One region of the Brachybacterium sp. ACRRE genome, then DNA from elsewhere that is predicted to be linked to it. Evidence: riboswitches for the same ligand, from Rfam matches in the RefSeq annotation. Region 1 holds a riboswitch; the other holds the start of a gene.
The links. A riboswitch is a leader RNA that binds a small molecule or an ion and turns the genes downstream of it on or off. The one in region 1 is predicted to bind thiamine pyrophosphate.
Positions count from the first base shown of each region.

Region 1 (7,653 bases):
GCCCGCGGTTCGCATCGGCGTTCCCGCTCGGGCGCCCGACGCTCATCGTCCCGTGATTCCGGCACGCCAGGACCAGGTCGTCGGGCGTGGAATCATCGGCTCTCTTGCCTTCCGAGCACTCAGTTCTGGCGCAACTCGCCCACACCCCTGGGGTCAAGGTGCATCAATGCAGGAGCCTCCGAAGCAATGGCGCTCTCTGCACCGATAGACATGGGATGATTGGGGTCTTCGTCGACGAGGCCCCTGAACGCCCTGTCCGGGTGCAGCGTCCGTCGAGGCACGTCGTTCGGATGAGGTCGAGGAGGACCCATGCTGCCGATCAAGAAGACCCTGGACCGCATTCCCGGCGGGCTGATGCTCGTCCCCCTGTTCCTCGGTTCCCTCGTGAACACGCTGGTCCCGAAGCTCCCGGGCACGCTCGGCTCCTTCACGGAGGGCCTGGCGACCGGCACCGTGCCGATCCTCGCGGTGTGGTTCGTGTGCCTGGGTGCCACGATCTCCCTGCGTGCGACCGGGACGGTGCTGCGCAAGTCCGGCACGCTCCTGCTCACGAAGCTCGCCACGGCGTGGCTGGTCGCGGTCGTGTTCACGGCGCTGGTGCCCGGCGGGCACATCACCCACGGGATCCTGGCGGGGCTGTCCACGCTCGCGCTCGTCGCCGCGATGGACATGACGAATACCGGGCTCTACGCCTCGCTGATGAACCAGTTCGGCACGAAGGAGGAGGCGGGCGCCTTCGTCCTGATGAACATCGAGTCCGGACCGCTGATGACCCTGCTGGTCCTGGGCTCCACGGGCCTGGCGAGCTTCGACCCGGTCATCCTGGTCGGGCTGATCCTGCCCTTCGTGCTGGGCTATGCGCTGGGGAACCTGGACCCGCGGATGCGCGACTTCCTGGGAGCGGGAGTGCAGCCCCTCATCCCGTTCTTCGCCTTCGCTCTGGGGTGCGGCGTCGACCTCACCGTCATCCTCCGCACCGGCCTCCTGGGCATCGCCCTCGGACTCGCGGTCATCGTGATCACCAGCATCCCGCTGATCCTGTGCGACATCGTGATCGGACGGGGCAACGGGACCGCAGGCATCGCGGCCTCGAGCACCGCTGGAGCTGCGGTGGCCACGCCCCAGCTGGTCGCCGCGGTCTCCCCGCAGTTCCGCCCCATGGCCGAGACCGCCACCTCGCTCGTGGCGACGTCGCTCATCGTGACCTCGCTGGTCGTCCCGGTGATCACGGCCCTGTGGGCGCGCAACGCCCACCGGATCCCCCTCGCTCGACGGCGTCCCTCAGCGCTCGCCGCATCTCAGAGCGCCGCGCCGACCACGAGCCCCAGCGCAGCGGCGGCCGAGCCGACGACGAGCGATCCCAGCAGGTTGCCGAGGGCGTAGAGCACCCGGCGCTCCTGGAGCAGACGCGCGGTCTCGACGCTCGCTGTCGAGAAGGTGGTGTACCCGCCGAGGAAGCCCGCCCCCAGGACCACCTGCAGCTCGGGACTCAGCAGCTGGGCGCCGAGCATCCCTGTGACCAGGCCCAGCAGTAGCGAGCCGCTGACGTTGATGAGCACGGTCCCCCAGGGCATGGCGCCGGAGACACGTGAGCGCACGATTCCGTCGACCACGAAGCGGGCGACCGCACCGACGCCGCCGGCGAGGCTGAGCAGGACGAAGACCGCGGCGCTCATCGGGCGGCCTCCTCATGGGGCCGACGCGACGTGCGCCGGGAGGCGGCCAGGATGCCGGCGACAGCGAAGAGCACGCCGAGGACCACGCTGACCAGGCCGAAGGCCGCGCCGACGAGGACCCGCCCGTCGGCCATGAGCTGATCGACGGCGAGAGCGAGCGAGCTGTACGAGGTGAAGCCGCCCATCACCCCGGTGCCCAGGGACAGCCGCAGAGCGCGGCGCACGCCCTGGTCGGGCCCGCTGCGGGCGAGGGCCTCCAGGAGGATGCCGAGGAGGAAGGCGCCCGCGAGGTTGATCGCGAACAGGGAAATAGGCACTCCGCCGAGCTCCGGGACGGCGAGCGTCAGGGCCTCGCGGGCGGCCGTGCCGAGCGTTCCGCCGATCAGCACCAGGGCGATCGAGCCCGGTCGCAGGTGCAGGGGCCGGACGCGCGCGGGGAGGAGGACGTCTGGTGCAGTGGTGTTTCCCGGAGCAGTGATGTCGCTCGGCGCTGTCGTGCCGCCCGGCGGATCAGGACTCTCAACGTCGGGGTCGAGCGGGATCTCGGGATGCGGGTCCTCGGGTCGGGTCACGGATCACTCCTGTTCAGCGTCGGGCGGGCGCGCGCGACCGCCGGATCCCGGCGCGCGAGGGTCGCGCTCCGGGAACGAACAGGGACCGTTGTCGATCATCGAGGTTGGGTACGGCGGGCCCCACCGCCGTGCCGGCGGGCCCGAGGGCGGCCGACGCGCACCATTGAACGCCGCGCGGGCCGAACGGGGCAAGTCACCGCCGGCAGCGTCGGCCCTCCAGGCCGGGTCCGCCGTCAGTCCTGGCCCGTCCCCCAGGCCTCCTTGAGCCGGGCGACGTGGTCGCCGAGGATCTCCGCCATGTCCACCGAGGGGTCGATGAGCCATTGCAGCTGCAGCCCGTCCATGAGGGCGACCGTCTCCCGGGCGATGCGCTCGACGGGGGCGTCCTCGCGCACGTCGCCCTTCTCCTGGTCCAGGCGCAGGCAGCGGGTCAGCGACTCCATGACGGCCTCGAAGTGCTCGAGCATCCACTCGTGCGCGGGGTGGTCGGGGGTGGTGGCCTCGCCCGTGACCGTCGCGTAGAGGAGCACGATCTGGCGGCGCTGCATGTTCAGCCCGGCCACGTGCACCAGATGGTCGAAGGCGGACCAGGGCGTGGATCCCTCGGGCGGCATGGGGTCGCTGTCCACGGCGTCGCGATGGGCGAGCACGGCCCCCAGCAGCGACTTCTTCGAGGGGAAGTGATGGGCGAGGCCGGACGGCGAGATCCCGGCGCCCTCGGCGACCTGCGCCATGGAGGTCGCTCCGAAGCCCTGACGGGCGATGAGGTCGACGGCGGTCCGCAGCGCCTGCTCGCGGACGACCGCGGAGTCCTGCCCGCGGGGCCGCCCCGGGCGCCGACGGACCGGACGCTTCTCGGCGGCCCCCTTGGCGGTGCTGCGCTCGCGCGGCTCGCGCGCGGCGACGGTCCCCTCGGCGGCGCTCGCGGTCGCGGCGGCGCGCGTGGTCTGGTCGGTGTTCATGGGCTCCCCTTCGGCACAGGTCTCCGTCGACCTGGGACGAGAGCGGGCCGGTGCGATCGTGCCGCACCGGCCCGTCATCAATGTGTCACCCCTACTATTTCACGCCGCGGATGAACATCGTGAGCACAGCGCCGATGACGCCCGAGATCGCGGCGGCCACGAAGAGGACCGTGAAGTCGGTGCCCCCGCCGATGCGGGCGAGGAGCATCCCGCCCAGGGCCGGGGCGATCGACTGCGGCAGGGCGTTGGCCATGTTGAAGACGCCCAGGTCCTTGCCGGAGGTCTTGCGGTCCGGCAGCACCTCGAAGACGAGCGCGAGGTCGACGGCGAGATAGGTGCCGTAGGCGAGGCCCATGATCGCCTCGCACAGGAAGAACCCGCCGACCGAGTCGACGTGGGCGAGCATGTAGGTGCCCAGTCCGAAGACGAGGATCGACCCCGCCACGAGCACCTTGCGACGTCCGATCCGGTCGGAGATCCACCCGGCGGCCAGCCCGGCGACCATGGAGAGCACCGTGTAGATCGTGACGCCGGTGGCGACCGCGGTCGCCGCCGCCACGTCCTCCAGACCCAGGTGGTTGGTCATGAACAGCACGCGGAAGCTGATGAAGAGGTAGGAGGCCATGATGATCATGAAGCGCCCCCACCAGGCCAGCCCGAAGTCGGGGAAGCGGATCGGGTTCGTCCAGAACGAGGTCACGAGCTCGCGCAGGTTGAACGGGTAGCGGTTCTGCTTGAGCACCGGATCCGGGAGCATCAGGGCGTAGATCGTCACCAGCAGGAAGCCGATCACGGCCGGGATCATGAACAGCCCCAGCATCGTGCCGCCGAAGAGGCGGGCGCACCAGGTCGCGGCCATGATGGCGGTGTTCTGGGCGATGCCCACGATGCCGGAGACCTTGCCGTACTGCTCGTCGGGCAGCTGATCGGCGAGGGAGGCGGTGTAGGCCGCGTACGCCATGTTCGCGCAGGCCTGGGCGATGAACCAGCCGCACGCCAGCACGACGACGTTCGGGGCGAGCGCCATCAGCAGCATCGCGGCGCACATCGCGAGGGCCCCGCCGATGATCCACGGTCGGCGCCGTCCCAGCCCCGATCGCGTGCGGTCCGAGAGGCGCCCGCCGAGGGCGTTGAAGACGAGCGCCGCGATCGCACCGGGGGCGATCGCCGCGGCGGCGATCGTGGCCTGCTCCGCCGGGATGTCCGAGAGCGTGCGGGCCTTCATCTGGACCGACACGGTCGCGGGGCCCATCAGCGCGAGGAAGAGACCGAACTGTCCCAGAAAGATCCCGGCGACGTACCAGAGCGGCTTCTTCTCGGCGGGCCTGATGCCCATCGCGGGCACGCGCAGTCGCGGGCCGAGGATATTGGGGCTGCCCGTCGGGTCGACGGTCGGGTCGACCTCGAGGTCGGGTGCGGCAGTGGACACGGGAGACTCCTTCGTCATGACCGTCGGGCGATGCTCGCGACGCTGTGCGTGCGGTCCGTGCGACCGTGCCGAAAGTATTAGTTGGTCTGAACTATTTTGTCGAGCCGCATCCTGCCGCACGGACGTCCGGGACGCCCGCCCGACGCCCTGAGCTGGCCACCCGGCGCCACGTCGTGCCGCACATCACAGACCCTGACCACAGGGGATCCGCGGCACCACGGACGTGCGCTGCGTCGTGCCGACGAGGGCCGGGCGGCGTTCCCGACCTCCCTTCGCGCGCGCTAGGCTCGTCGGCACGTGACACGGGGTGCCGCCGACGGCGGCTGAGAGCAGACCCGTCGAACCTGATCCAGTCAGCGCTGGCGTAGGGAATGTCCGAAGCCGCGGCCGGGTGCCGACGATCCTCGAGGGTCGTCGACGACCACCCGCCGCGGCCGCGCCGGCCCCTCGCCCCGACGAGAGGAGCCCGATTGGCCCCCGCAACCCCCGCAGACGGCGTCCCCGAGGTCGCCGCCGATCCCTCCGCGCGCCCCGCGTCACGCGTCGGTCCCGTCGATCCCGCAGGGCTCGCCGCCCGCTGTGGCGAGCTGCTGGACGCGGTGCGCGAGCGCGGTCCGCTGGTCCACGCGATCACGAACTCCGTGGTCACGAACGTGACGGCGAACGTGGTGCTCGCGATCGGCGCCGCCCCGGCGATGGTCGATATCGTCGGCGAGGCCGGCGACTTCGCCGCGGTCGCCGACGGTCTCCTCGTCAACCTGGGCACTCCCGCGCCCGAGCAGCGCGAGGCCATGCACGAGGCGGTCGCAGGAGCGCGTCGCGTCGGGACGCCATGGGTCCTGGACCCGGTCGCGATCGGATCACTGCGGGTGCGCACGCCTCTGGCTGCCGAGCTCGTGGCGCAGGGGCCGACCGCCGTGCGCGGCAACGCCTCGGAGATCCTCGCCCTCGCCGGCGAGGGCACCGGCGGCCGGGGCGTCGACTCCTCCGACCCGATCGACGCGGCCGTCGCGGCGGCGACCCGCCTCGCGCGCACGCACGGCGCCGTGGTCGCGGTCTCCGGCGAGCGCGACCTCATCACCGACGGGAGCACGCTCGTGGAGGTGGGCGGCGGCAGTGCGCTGCTGACCCGGATGACCGGCGGGGGCTGCGCCCTGGGCGCCGTGATCGCGGCCTTCCTGGGCGTGCGCGGCGAGGGAGCACCTGCGCTCGAGGCCGTCGTCGCCGCACACGCCGCCTACTCCGCGGCGGCCGAGCGCGCCGCCTCCGGGGCCGACGGGCCGGGCACCTTCGCGCCCCGGCTGCTCGACGCCCTCGCTGCGATCGGCCCGGACGAGCTCCGAGCGCCGGGCCGCCTGCACGTCGGCGCCGCGACTCCGGGCGGTACCGGGGATCACGGCGACACCGTGGATCAGGGCGACGGGGGCGAGGCGGCATGAGGCCCTCGAGCGAGGAGCTCGGCCTGTACCTCGTCACCGACGCCGCGCTGTGCGGTGCGCGCGGCATCGTCCGCACGGTCGAGCTCGCCGTCGAGGGCGGCGCGCGGGTGGTGCAGCTGCGGGAGAAGCACGCGGACCTCGCCGAGCACGTGCGCCTCCTGGAGCGTCTCGCGCGGGTGATCGATGCGCGTGCGCTGCTGCTGGTGAACGACCGTGTGGACGCCGCCGTGGCGGCGCGCGAGCGCGGGATCCGCGTGGACGGCGTGCATCTGGGGCAGGGCGACGAGGACGTGCGCCGTGCCCGCGATCTGCTCGGGCCCGACGCCGTCATCGGGCTCAGCGCGAACACGTCGGCGCACCTGGACGCCGTGGCCGCACTGCCCGAGGGCACCGTCGACCACGTGGGCATCGGCGCGATCCGCGCGACCGCCACCAAGGCGGATCATCCGCCGGCCCTCGGCATCGAGGGGTTCGCGCTGCTCGCGGCCGCCTCCCCGGTGCCGAGCGTCGCGATCGGCGGGATCACTGCGGCCGACGTCCCGGCCCTGCGGCGCGCGGGCGCCTCGGGCTGCGCGGTGGTCTCGGCGGTCTGCGCGGCCGACGATCCCCTGCGCGCGGCACGGGTGCTCTGCGCGGCCTGGAGCGGAGCCGCATCGGATCAGTGAGCGGGGCCCTCGCCCGTGGGAAGGAGTCAGCGATCCGGCGTCGCCTCGCCGTCCCACAGCTCGAAGAAGTGGTGCAGCGGCCCGTGGCCGCGGCCCACGTCGAGGCGGTCGCTCGCGGCGAGCGCTCCGTGGAGGTACTCCTTGGCGCCCCGCACGGCGTCCTCGACGGACATGCGCGGCAGCCGGGCGGCGATCGCCGCGGAGAGCGTGCAGCCGGTGCCGTGGTCGTTGGTGGTCTCGATGCGCGGGGCGGGCAGCTCGAGGATGCCCTCGCTCCCGCACAGCAGGTCGGTGCTGGTGGGCGACCCCTCGAGGTGGCCGCCCTTGAGGAGGACGCTGCGCGGTCCGAGGGCCAGCAGGTCGTGGGCGCGCCGACGCATCTCCGCCTCGCTCCAGTCGGGCTCCTCCCCCAGCAGCACCGCGGCCTCGGGCAGGTTCGGGGTGAGGACGTCGGCGAGGGGCACGAGCTGCTCGCGCACGGCGTCGACCGCGTCCTCGTCCAGGAGGCGGTCGCCGCTCTTGGCGACCATCACGGGGTCCAGGACGATCCTGCGCGCGCCGTGGCGGCGCAGGCGCTCGGCGATCACCTCCGTGATCGCGGCGTTCGCGACCATGCCGATCTTCACGGCGTCCACCTGCACGTCCTCGAGGACCGCGTCGATCTGCTCGCCGACGAACTCCGGATCGAGCGCGACGACCCCGCGCACCCCCTGCGTGTTCTGGGCGACGACGGCGGTCACCACGGCCATCCCGAAGGCGCGCTGGGCGGCGAAGGCCTTGAGGTCCGCGTGGATGCCCGCGCCACCCGTCGGGTCGGTCCCCGCGATCGAGAGGACGTTGGGGATGCGACCGGTGGCGGGTTCGCCGGGGGACGGCGCGCTGGGACTGGGGGCGCTGGTGCTCACGATGC
Region 1 is NZ_JAKRMO010000027.1:14,067-21,719, reverse strand. Features, by position in the region: gene MHY49_RS09615 (2-keto-3-deoxygluconate permease) at 310-1,383, shown strand; gene crcB (fluoride efflux transporter CrcB) at 1,299-1,676, opposite strand; gene MHY49_RS09605 (CrcB family protein) at 1,673-2,248, opposite strand; gene MHY49_RS09600 (TetR/AcrR family transcriptional regulator) at 2,482-3,210, opposite strand; gene MHY49_RS09595 (MFS transporter) at 3,305-4,639, opposite strand; TPP riboswitch at 4,933-5,028, shown strand; gene thiM (hydroxyethylthiazole kinase) at 5,110-6,078, shown strand; gene thiE (thiamine phosphate synthase) at 6,075-6,743, shown strand; gene thiD (bifunctional hydroxymethylpyrimidine kinase/phosphomethylpyrimidine kinase) at 6,770-7,648, opposite strand.

Region 2 (7,653 bases), on a different contig from region 1:
CGACGAATCGCAGCACGTCCGGGAGCAGCAGATCGTTCGTGCCCTGCAGGACCGTGACCGGCGGCAGGGAGCCGAGGTCCCCGAAGATCGGGCTGACAATCGGGTCGGTGAGGTCCCGGCCGCCCGCCCAGTTCCGGGCGGACAGGTGGAGGTTGTCGACGGTCATCAGCACGTCGGTCGGCTCCATCCGCACGGACTCGGGATCGGCGGTGCGCAGGTCCACCCAAGGGGCGTGGATCACGAGGTGATCCGGCATCCGGGTGCCGTTCTGCGCGGCGCGCAGGGTCTGCACCAGGGCCATGTTCCCTCCGGCGGACTCGCCGGCGACGACGTACCGGTGGTCTTTGGCCGCGTTCGGGACCTCGCGGGCCAGGGCGTCGATGAACGGCAGGGCGTCCTCGATGGTGCCGTCGGGCCCGGGCAGGTAGTGCGGGATCCACAGGTCGGCGCCGGTGCGGTCGGCCAGACCCAGCACGATCCGCCCGTGCGACTCCTGGAACGGCAGGGTGAACGCGCCGCCATGGAAGTAGACGACCTGGATCCCCGATCCGTGCTCGCGCGGATGCAGGACCTGCACCGGGAAGCCCGCGATCTCCCGCTCCTCGACCTCGAAGCGCTCGGGCACCTCGGGCGGCATCGGCGCCGGATCCTTCGCACGACCGGGATGCTGGGCGTCCTTCATCGCCTGGACGTGGGCGGGCTTGGCGGCGAGAGCGGCCTCGTAGGCCTCCTGGAGCGACACGGGCATGGCCCGATCCTTCGTCCGGGCGTGGGGCCTGTCAATCGACGGTTGGCTGCTCGTGCCGGTGGACCGTCGCTCGTGGCGACGGATCATCGCTCGTGCCGGCGGATGTCCGCTCGCGGGAGCCGGATGAGTGTGGTCCCCCGCTCCGGGGATCACAGGGGTCAGGCCGCGACGCGCTCGAGGTCCTCGGCGTCCACGTCCTTGCCCGTCGGATCCCAGCGGTTGAGCACGAGCGAGATCGCGCCGAGCAGGGGCGCGCAGGCGACGATCCAGAACACGCCCGTGCCCAGCTGCGCGGTGAGGATCGGGAAGCCCAGCAGGGAGAGGACGGAGAAGGCCCGCAGGGTGCCCTGGTTGAAGCCGACGCCGATTCCGCGCAGGCGGGTGGGGTAGGAGAGGGTCGCGAAGTTCATGAGGTTCGCGCCGGGGCCGCCGGCCTGGGCGAAGATGAACGCGGCGAGCATCGCGACGGCCACGAGCACGAGCGCGCTGCTGGGCACGCCGATCGCGGCGAGGGTGAACAGGGCGGCCGCCTGGATCGCGAAGCCCACAAGCGTGACCCGGCGCGAGCCGAAGCGGCTGACCACGCTCATGCCGATGAGACCGCCGGCCAGGCCGAAGCCCATGTTGATCACGAGCGAGGACACGATCGTGACCAGCGGGCCCTGGTGGAAGAGCGTCGCGATGATCAGCGGGGTGCCGTAGGCGACGGCGTTGTACCCGAAGGTCGAGAACACGGAGACGCACAGGGCGGCGACCGTGCGCTGCCGGAAGCGTGAAGAGAACAGCTCGAGGACGTTCGACAGCCGGGTGCGGGCGCTCGCGTGCTCGGGCCCGCCGGAGGCGTCGGCGTCGAGCTCGGCGGTGATCCCGTAGTGGCTGGAGAGCACGTCGACCGCGCCGCGCAGGTCGCCCTGATCGGCGAGCCACTGCGGGGACTCGGCCATGAAGCGTCGGCGCACCAGCAGCACGATCACGGCGGGCACGGCGCCGAAGCCGACGACGATCCGCCAGAGGTGGTCCTGCTGGGTGGCGGGAAGCAGCCAGAAGCACAGGAGCACGATGAGGTACCCGGTGCCGGTCGCGAAGTACCAGGCGGGAGACCATGCGTTGACGCGCTGAGAGCGGTTGCCCTTGCCGCGCAGCCGGGAGAACTCCGCGAGGAAGGCCATGGCGACGGGGATGTCGAGGCCGACGCCGATGCCCATGACGAACCGGAATCCGATGAGGGACCAGACCTCCGGCGCCAGCGCGCTGCCGAGCGCCGCGACGACGAAGAAGACCATGTCCGCCATGAACAGCCGGTACCGGCCGAAGCGGTCCACGAGGTAGCCGCCGGCCAGGGCCCCGACCACCGCACCGACCATGATCGAGGCGTTGACCAGGCCCGTCATGAAGCCGTCGAGGCCGAACTGCTCCTTGATGGCGGGCAGTCCGAAGGCGATCGAGGAGAAGTCGTAGGCGTCCATGAAGATCCCGCCGAGGGCCAGCAGGATCACCGCGGTCGCCTTCGGGTCGCGCGATCCGAGCGCGGAGAGGATCCGGCTGACGTCGGCCGCGGAGGAGACGCGCAGGGGCACGTTCGCGTCGGGGCCGGTGCCAGAGCCGGGAGCGGGGTGCGCGGAGCTGTTTTCGAGCGCGTTGGAGGAGGGGTCCATCGTCGGGGGCATGGGAACGATTGTGGAGGTCGCCGGCCGGTGCGCGTCGGCGTGTGTCGGAATGTGTCGGGTGTGCGGCGAGCGTCCTCCAACGTTCAGATGGGGTCCTCGGGTCGTGGGAACTTATTCACCCACCGGCACCCCGACCCCGGGCTCCGGCAGATACACGGTCCCGCCGCGCTCGCGGAACTCCCGGGACTTCTCCGCCATGCCCGCCGCCGCGATCTCCTGCTGGGCGGCCTCGCCGCCGAACTCGTCTCGGATGTCCTGCGAGATCTTCATCGAGCAGAACTTCGGCCCGCACATCGAGCAGAAGTGCGCGGTCTTCGCGGGCTCGGCCGGCAGGGTCTCGTCGTGGTACTCCTCGGCGAGCTGCGGGTCCAGGGACAGCCCGAACTGGTCTCGCCAGCGGAACTCGAAGCGCGCTTTCGACAGGGCGTCGTCCCGCTGGCGGGCGCCCGGGTGGTCCTTGGCGACGTCGGCCGCATGAGCGGCGATCTTGTAGGTGATCACGCCCCTCTTCACGTCGTCGCGATCGGGCAGACCCAGGTGCTCCTTCGGGGTGACGTAGCAGAGCATCGCGGTGCCGTAGCGGGCGATCTCTGTCGCCCCGATCGCTGAGGTGATGTGGTCGTATGCAGGGGCGACGTCGGTGACCAGCGGGCCGAGCGTGTAGAACGGCGCGCCGTGGCACAGCTCCTGCTGGCGCTCCACGTTCTCGCGCACCAGGTGCAGCGGCACGTGGCCCGGGCCCTCGACCATCACCTGCACGTCGTGCTCCCAGGCGCGGCGGGTGAGCTCCGCGAGGGTGTCGAGCTCGGCGAACTGAGCGGCGTCGTTCGCATCCGCGAGCGATCCGGGCCGCAGTCCGTCGCCGAGCGAGAAGGCGACGTCGTAGCGGGCGAAGATCTCGCAGAGCTCGTCGTAGTGCTCGTAGAGGAAGTTCTCGCGGTGCCGTGCCAGGCACCATCCGGCCAGGATCGAACCGCCGCGCGAGACGATGCCCGTCACCCGGTTCGCCGTCAGCGGCACGTAGCGCAGCAGCACGCCGGCGTGGATCGTCATGTAGTCCACGCCCTGCTCGGCCTGCTCGATCACCGTGTCCCGGAAGATCTCCCAGGTGAGGGCGTTCGCGTCGCCGTTCACCTTCTCCAGGGCCTGGTAGATCGGGACGGTGCCGATCGGCACGGGGGAGTTGCGCAGGATCCACTCGCGGGTGGTGTGGATGTCATCGCCCGTGGACAGGTCCATGACGGTGTCCGCACCCCAGCGGGTGGCCCACTCGAGCTTGGAGACCTCCTCGGCGATCGACGAGGTCACCGCCGAGTTCCCGATGTTCGCGTTGATCTTCACCAGGAAGCGCCGGCCGATGATCATCGGTTCGGCCTCGGGGTGGTTCACGTTCGCGGGGATGATCGCGCGGCCTGCGGCGAGCTCCTCGCGCACCACCTCGACGTCACAGTCCTCCCGCAGCGCAACAAACCGCATCTCGGGGGTGATCTCGCCCCGACGGGCGTAGTGCATCTGCGTGACGGTGCGCCCGTCGACCGAGCGGACGGGCGCACGACGCGCACCGCGCCATTCGGCGCTCGCCTCGCCGCGGCGCACGGCCCCGCGGCCGTCATCGGCCAGGTCGCGGGCGCGGCCCGTGTACTCCTCGACATCGCCTCGATCGCGGATCCAGTTCTCGCGCAGAGGCGGCAGCCCCTCCTCGGGCTCACTGCCCGGACCGGCGGTCCGGTAGACCTCGAGCGGCGGGTTCGGCGTCCCGGTGGGGGAGTCGTCCTGGGCGATCCTCGTGATCGGCACGCGGATGTCGTGCGCAGGGTCCTCGAGGTGGCCGAGGGCGTGGGTGGGGTAGTTCTCGGGGCGTGCAGACATGCAGTCGCTCTCCTTCTTCCTTCGCCGGCATGACCCGGAGCAGGTTCGGTCGGTACTCGGACAGCGTCAGTCCGATCTCAGCCCGTTGCGACGGGCACCCGAGGGATCGGCGACGACCGTAGCACGGGGCCGGGGCGTGCCCTGCACTGCCGATGGCGCACGGTCCCCGCATGCAAGAACCCCGGGAGCCTCCTGCACGGAGGAACGCCCGGGGTCCAGCGGGATCGCGTGTCTGCGCGACGACGGAAGAAGCGAATCAGTACAGCGAGGCCTTGCCGCGGGCCTGGAACAGGTCGATCTTGTGCTCGGCGACCTTCTTCATCGCCGGGATCGCGAGCGGCTGGATGACGTTGGGCTCACGCAGGGACGGGTCCGCGAGCACCTCGCGCACGGCCTGGTGGTACGCCGCCTTGATGTCGCTGGAGATGTTGATCTTGTTGATGCCCCGCTCCACGGCGCCCGCGATCTCCGCATCGGGGTTGCCGGAGCCGCCGTGCAGCACCAGCGGGATCTCCACACGGCTCTTGATGGTCTCGAGGAGGTCGAGGCGAAGCTTCGGGGTGATCGACGAGGGGTAGAGCCCATGGCTGGTGCCGATCGCGATCGCGAGCGAGTCGACGCCGGTGCGCTCGAGGAACCGGTCGGCATCGTCGGGGTCGGTGTAGATGATCTTGGAGGCGCCCTTCTCGGCCTGCTCGTCGAGCTGGCCGATCGTGCCCAGCTCGCCCTCGACGGAGACGCCGACCGCATGGGCCACGCGCACGACCTCGGCGGTCGTCGCGATGTTCTCCTCGAAGGGCAGCAGCGAGCCGTCGATCATCACGGACGTGAAGCCCGCCTGGATCGCCAGGAGCACCTGGTCCAGGGTGGCGCCGTGGTCCAGGTGGATCGAGACGGGGACGCTCGCGCGGTGCGCCCACGCGATGACCGACGGGATGAACTCGGTGCCCACGTGGCTGAGCTCGTCGGGATGGATCGCCACCAGCAGCGGCGCCTCCGTCTCCTCGCTCACCTCCACGAGGCCCTTGAGCATGGCGTAGTCGCTGACATTGAACGCGGGGACGGCGAACGAGTTCTCGTTCGCGACCGCCAGGAGGTCCTTGCCACTCAGCAGCACGATGGCCTGCCCTTCTCGATGCGTCTTTGCGTATCGGGTTTCTGCGTGTTTCTGCGGGTCTGTTCGATCCTATGCTTGGGTACCATGGGAGGCAACCCTGGCGACGATGCTTGTGGGTGGTGGACGGACGCGACGAAGGGACCCTGATGACATCGAGCCGGCGCACGGGCAGCGGAAGCGGATCGCGCGGAGGACACCTGCCCGCCCGGCGCAAGGCCGACCTCGTGGCCTTCGTCCTGGAGTCCGGTCAGGTGTCCGTCACCGAGCTCGCGCAGCACTTCTCGGTCTCGGCAGACACGATCCGGCGTGACCTGGACGAACTCGACGCCTCCGGAACCCTCCTGCGCACCCACGGGGGTGCGGTGAGCCCCACCCTGGTGCCCCGGACGGATACGGGACTGGACGTGCGGTCGCGCTTGCACTCGAGCGCGAAGGAGACGATCGGCAAGCTCGCGGCGGAGCTCGTCGGCGGCGACGGCACCCTCATGATCAACGGTGGCACGACGGCCATCGCGCTCGCCAGGCACCTTCCCGCAGGGGCGGGCTTGCGCATCATCACGAACAACCTGCATCTTCCCGCAGCGCTCTCCGCCGGCGTCGCCGACGAGATCTTCATGGTCGGCGGCGCCGTGCGCGTGAGCGCCCAGGCCACGACCGGCCCGATCTCCTCGAGCCTCGGCATCGACCGGGCCGACGAGTTCGACGTGCGCTGCGACCTGGCGTTCATCGGCGTCGGCGCGGTCTCGGCGCAGCAGGGATTCTCCACCGGGAACGTCTCCGAGGCCGGTCTCATGCGGGAGATGATGCGTCGCTCGGACCGCGTCGTGGTCCTCGCCGACTCCACGAAGCTCGGGCGCAGCGTCTTCGCCAAGATCGGGGCGCTGGAGATGGCGGACGTGCTGGTGACGGACGCTCAGCCCGATGCAGAACTGGGGCGCGCCCTCGCCGAAGCGGGAGTGGAGGTCATCCACCCCCGCTGACGGTCGACGGCCGACACCCGATTCCCCTGCGCGCGGGTGTCCACAGGCTCACCTGCTCAGCGCGCCCGGCCCACGCTTCCGCACGGTTCCATGTATGCGCGCACCGTCCGTTGGGCGGCGGCGTCCGCGAACGCCAGCAGCTCGAAGAGCTCCCGGTCGGGATCCTCGTGGTGCGCGTCCACGAATCCGCGCGCGTTCGCGTGCATGAAGTCGGCCCCCATGTTGATCTTGGCGACGCCGTTGGCGACCGAGCGCTGCAGGTCTTCCGGCGAGGTCCCCGAGCCGCCGTGCAGCACCAGCGGCGTCCCGCATGCCTCGTTGATGCGCTCGAGTCGGTCGAACTCCAGGACGGGCACGAACCCCTCGGGCAGGAGCCCGTGGCTGGAGCCGTAGGAGACGGCCAGCGCGTCCACGCCGGTGGCGCGCACGAACTCGGCGGCCTGCTGCGGGTCCGTCATCATCTCCTCACGGGTGAAAGCGTCGCCGGCCACCGCACCCATGCCGCCGACCTCGCCCTCGATGGAGGTGCCGTACGCCTGGGCGAACTCGACGATGCGTCGGACGACCTCCACGTTCTCCTCGAAGGGGAGCTCGGAGGCGTCCATCATCGCGCTGGTGAAACCGGCATGGATCGTCTGGCGGACGAGGTGTTCGTGCTTGCCGTGGTCGATGCTGATCGCCACGGGCACGGACGCCTCCCGTGCGAGCGCACGGACCCCGTCGACCAGCACTCGTGCGGGGAGATGGTCGACGAGCAGGCCTTCGTAGAAGTCGATGATGACGGGGGAGCGGGCCGCCTCTGCAGCGCGGATGATGCTGCGGGCGGTCTCGAGGTTCAGGGCGTTGACGGCCAGGACGGCGTAGCCGTTCTCGTAGGCCTCACGGATCATCGGGCCCATGGGCTGATACATGCGATCTCCTTCGTGCGCGACGGGCGGGGGCAGAGCGGGTCAGCTGAAGCGGATGTCCGAGAGGTCGAGCTCCTTCTCGTCCTCCATCACGGCTGCGGCCTCGGGCGCCTCTGCGCCTTCGAGCACGCGCTTCTTCCAGGCGAAGAGGATGACGCCCGTGACGAAGGAGCCGGCGGCCAGGGACGCCAGGAACAGGAACGGATCGGTCATCGCGGGAACGATGAACAGTCCCCCCGAGGGGACCGGGGATCCGATGCCCCACCACATCGACAGGGCGCCGCCGACTGCCGCGCCGCTGGTGCAGGCGACGACCACGCGCAGGATGTCGGCCGCGGCGATGGGGATGACGCCCTCGGTGATC
Region 2 is NZ_JAKRMO010000067.1:3,776-11,428, forward strand. Features, by position in the region: gene MHY49_RS16030 (alpha/beta hydrolase fold domain-containing protein) at 1-748, opposite strand, end outside; gene MHY49_RS16035 (MFS transporter) at 907-2,415, opposite strand; gene thiC (phosphomethylpyrimidine synthase ThiC) at 2,527-4,284, opposite strand; TPP riboswitch at 4,282-4,396, opposite strand; gene MHY49_RS16045 (ketose-bisphosphate aldolase) at 4,541-5,401, opposite strand; gene MHY49_RS16050 (DeoR/GlpR family DNA-binding transcription regulator) at 5,548-6,381, shown strand; gene MHY49_RS16055 (class II fructose-bisphosphate aldolase) at 6,438-7,292, opposite strand; gene MHY49_RS16060 (PTS fructose transporter subunit IIC) at 7,332-7,653, opposite strand, start outside.
Region 2: another riboswitch for thiamine pyrophosphate. It lies ahead of thiC (phosphomethylpyrimidine synthase ThiC); the one in region 1 lies ahead of thiM (hydroxyethylthiazole kinase).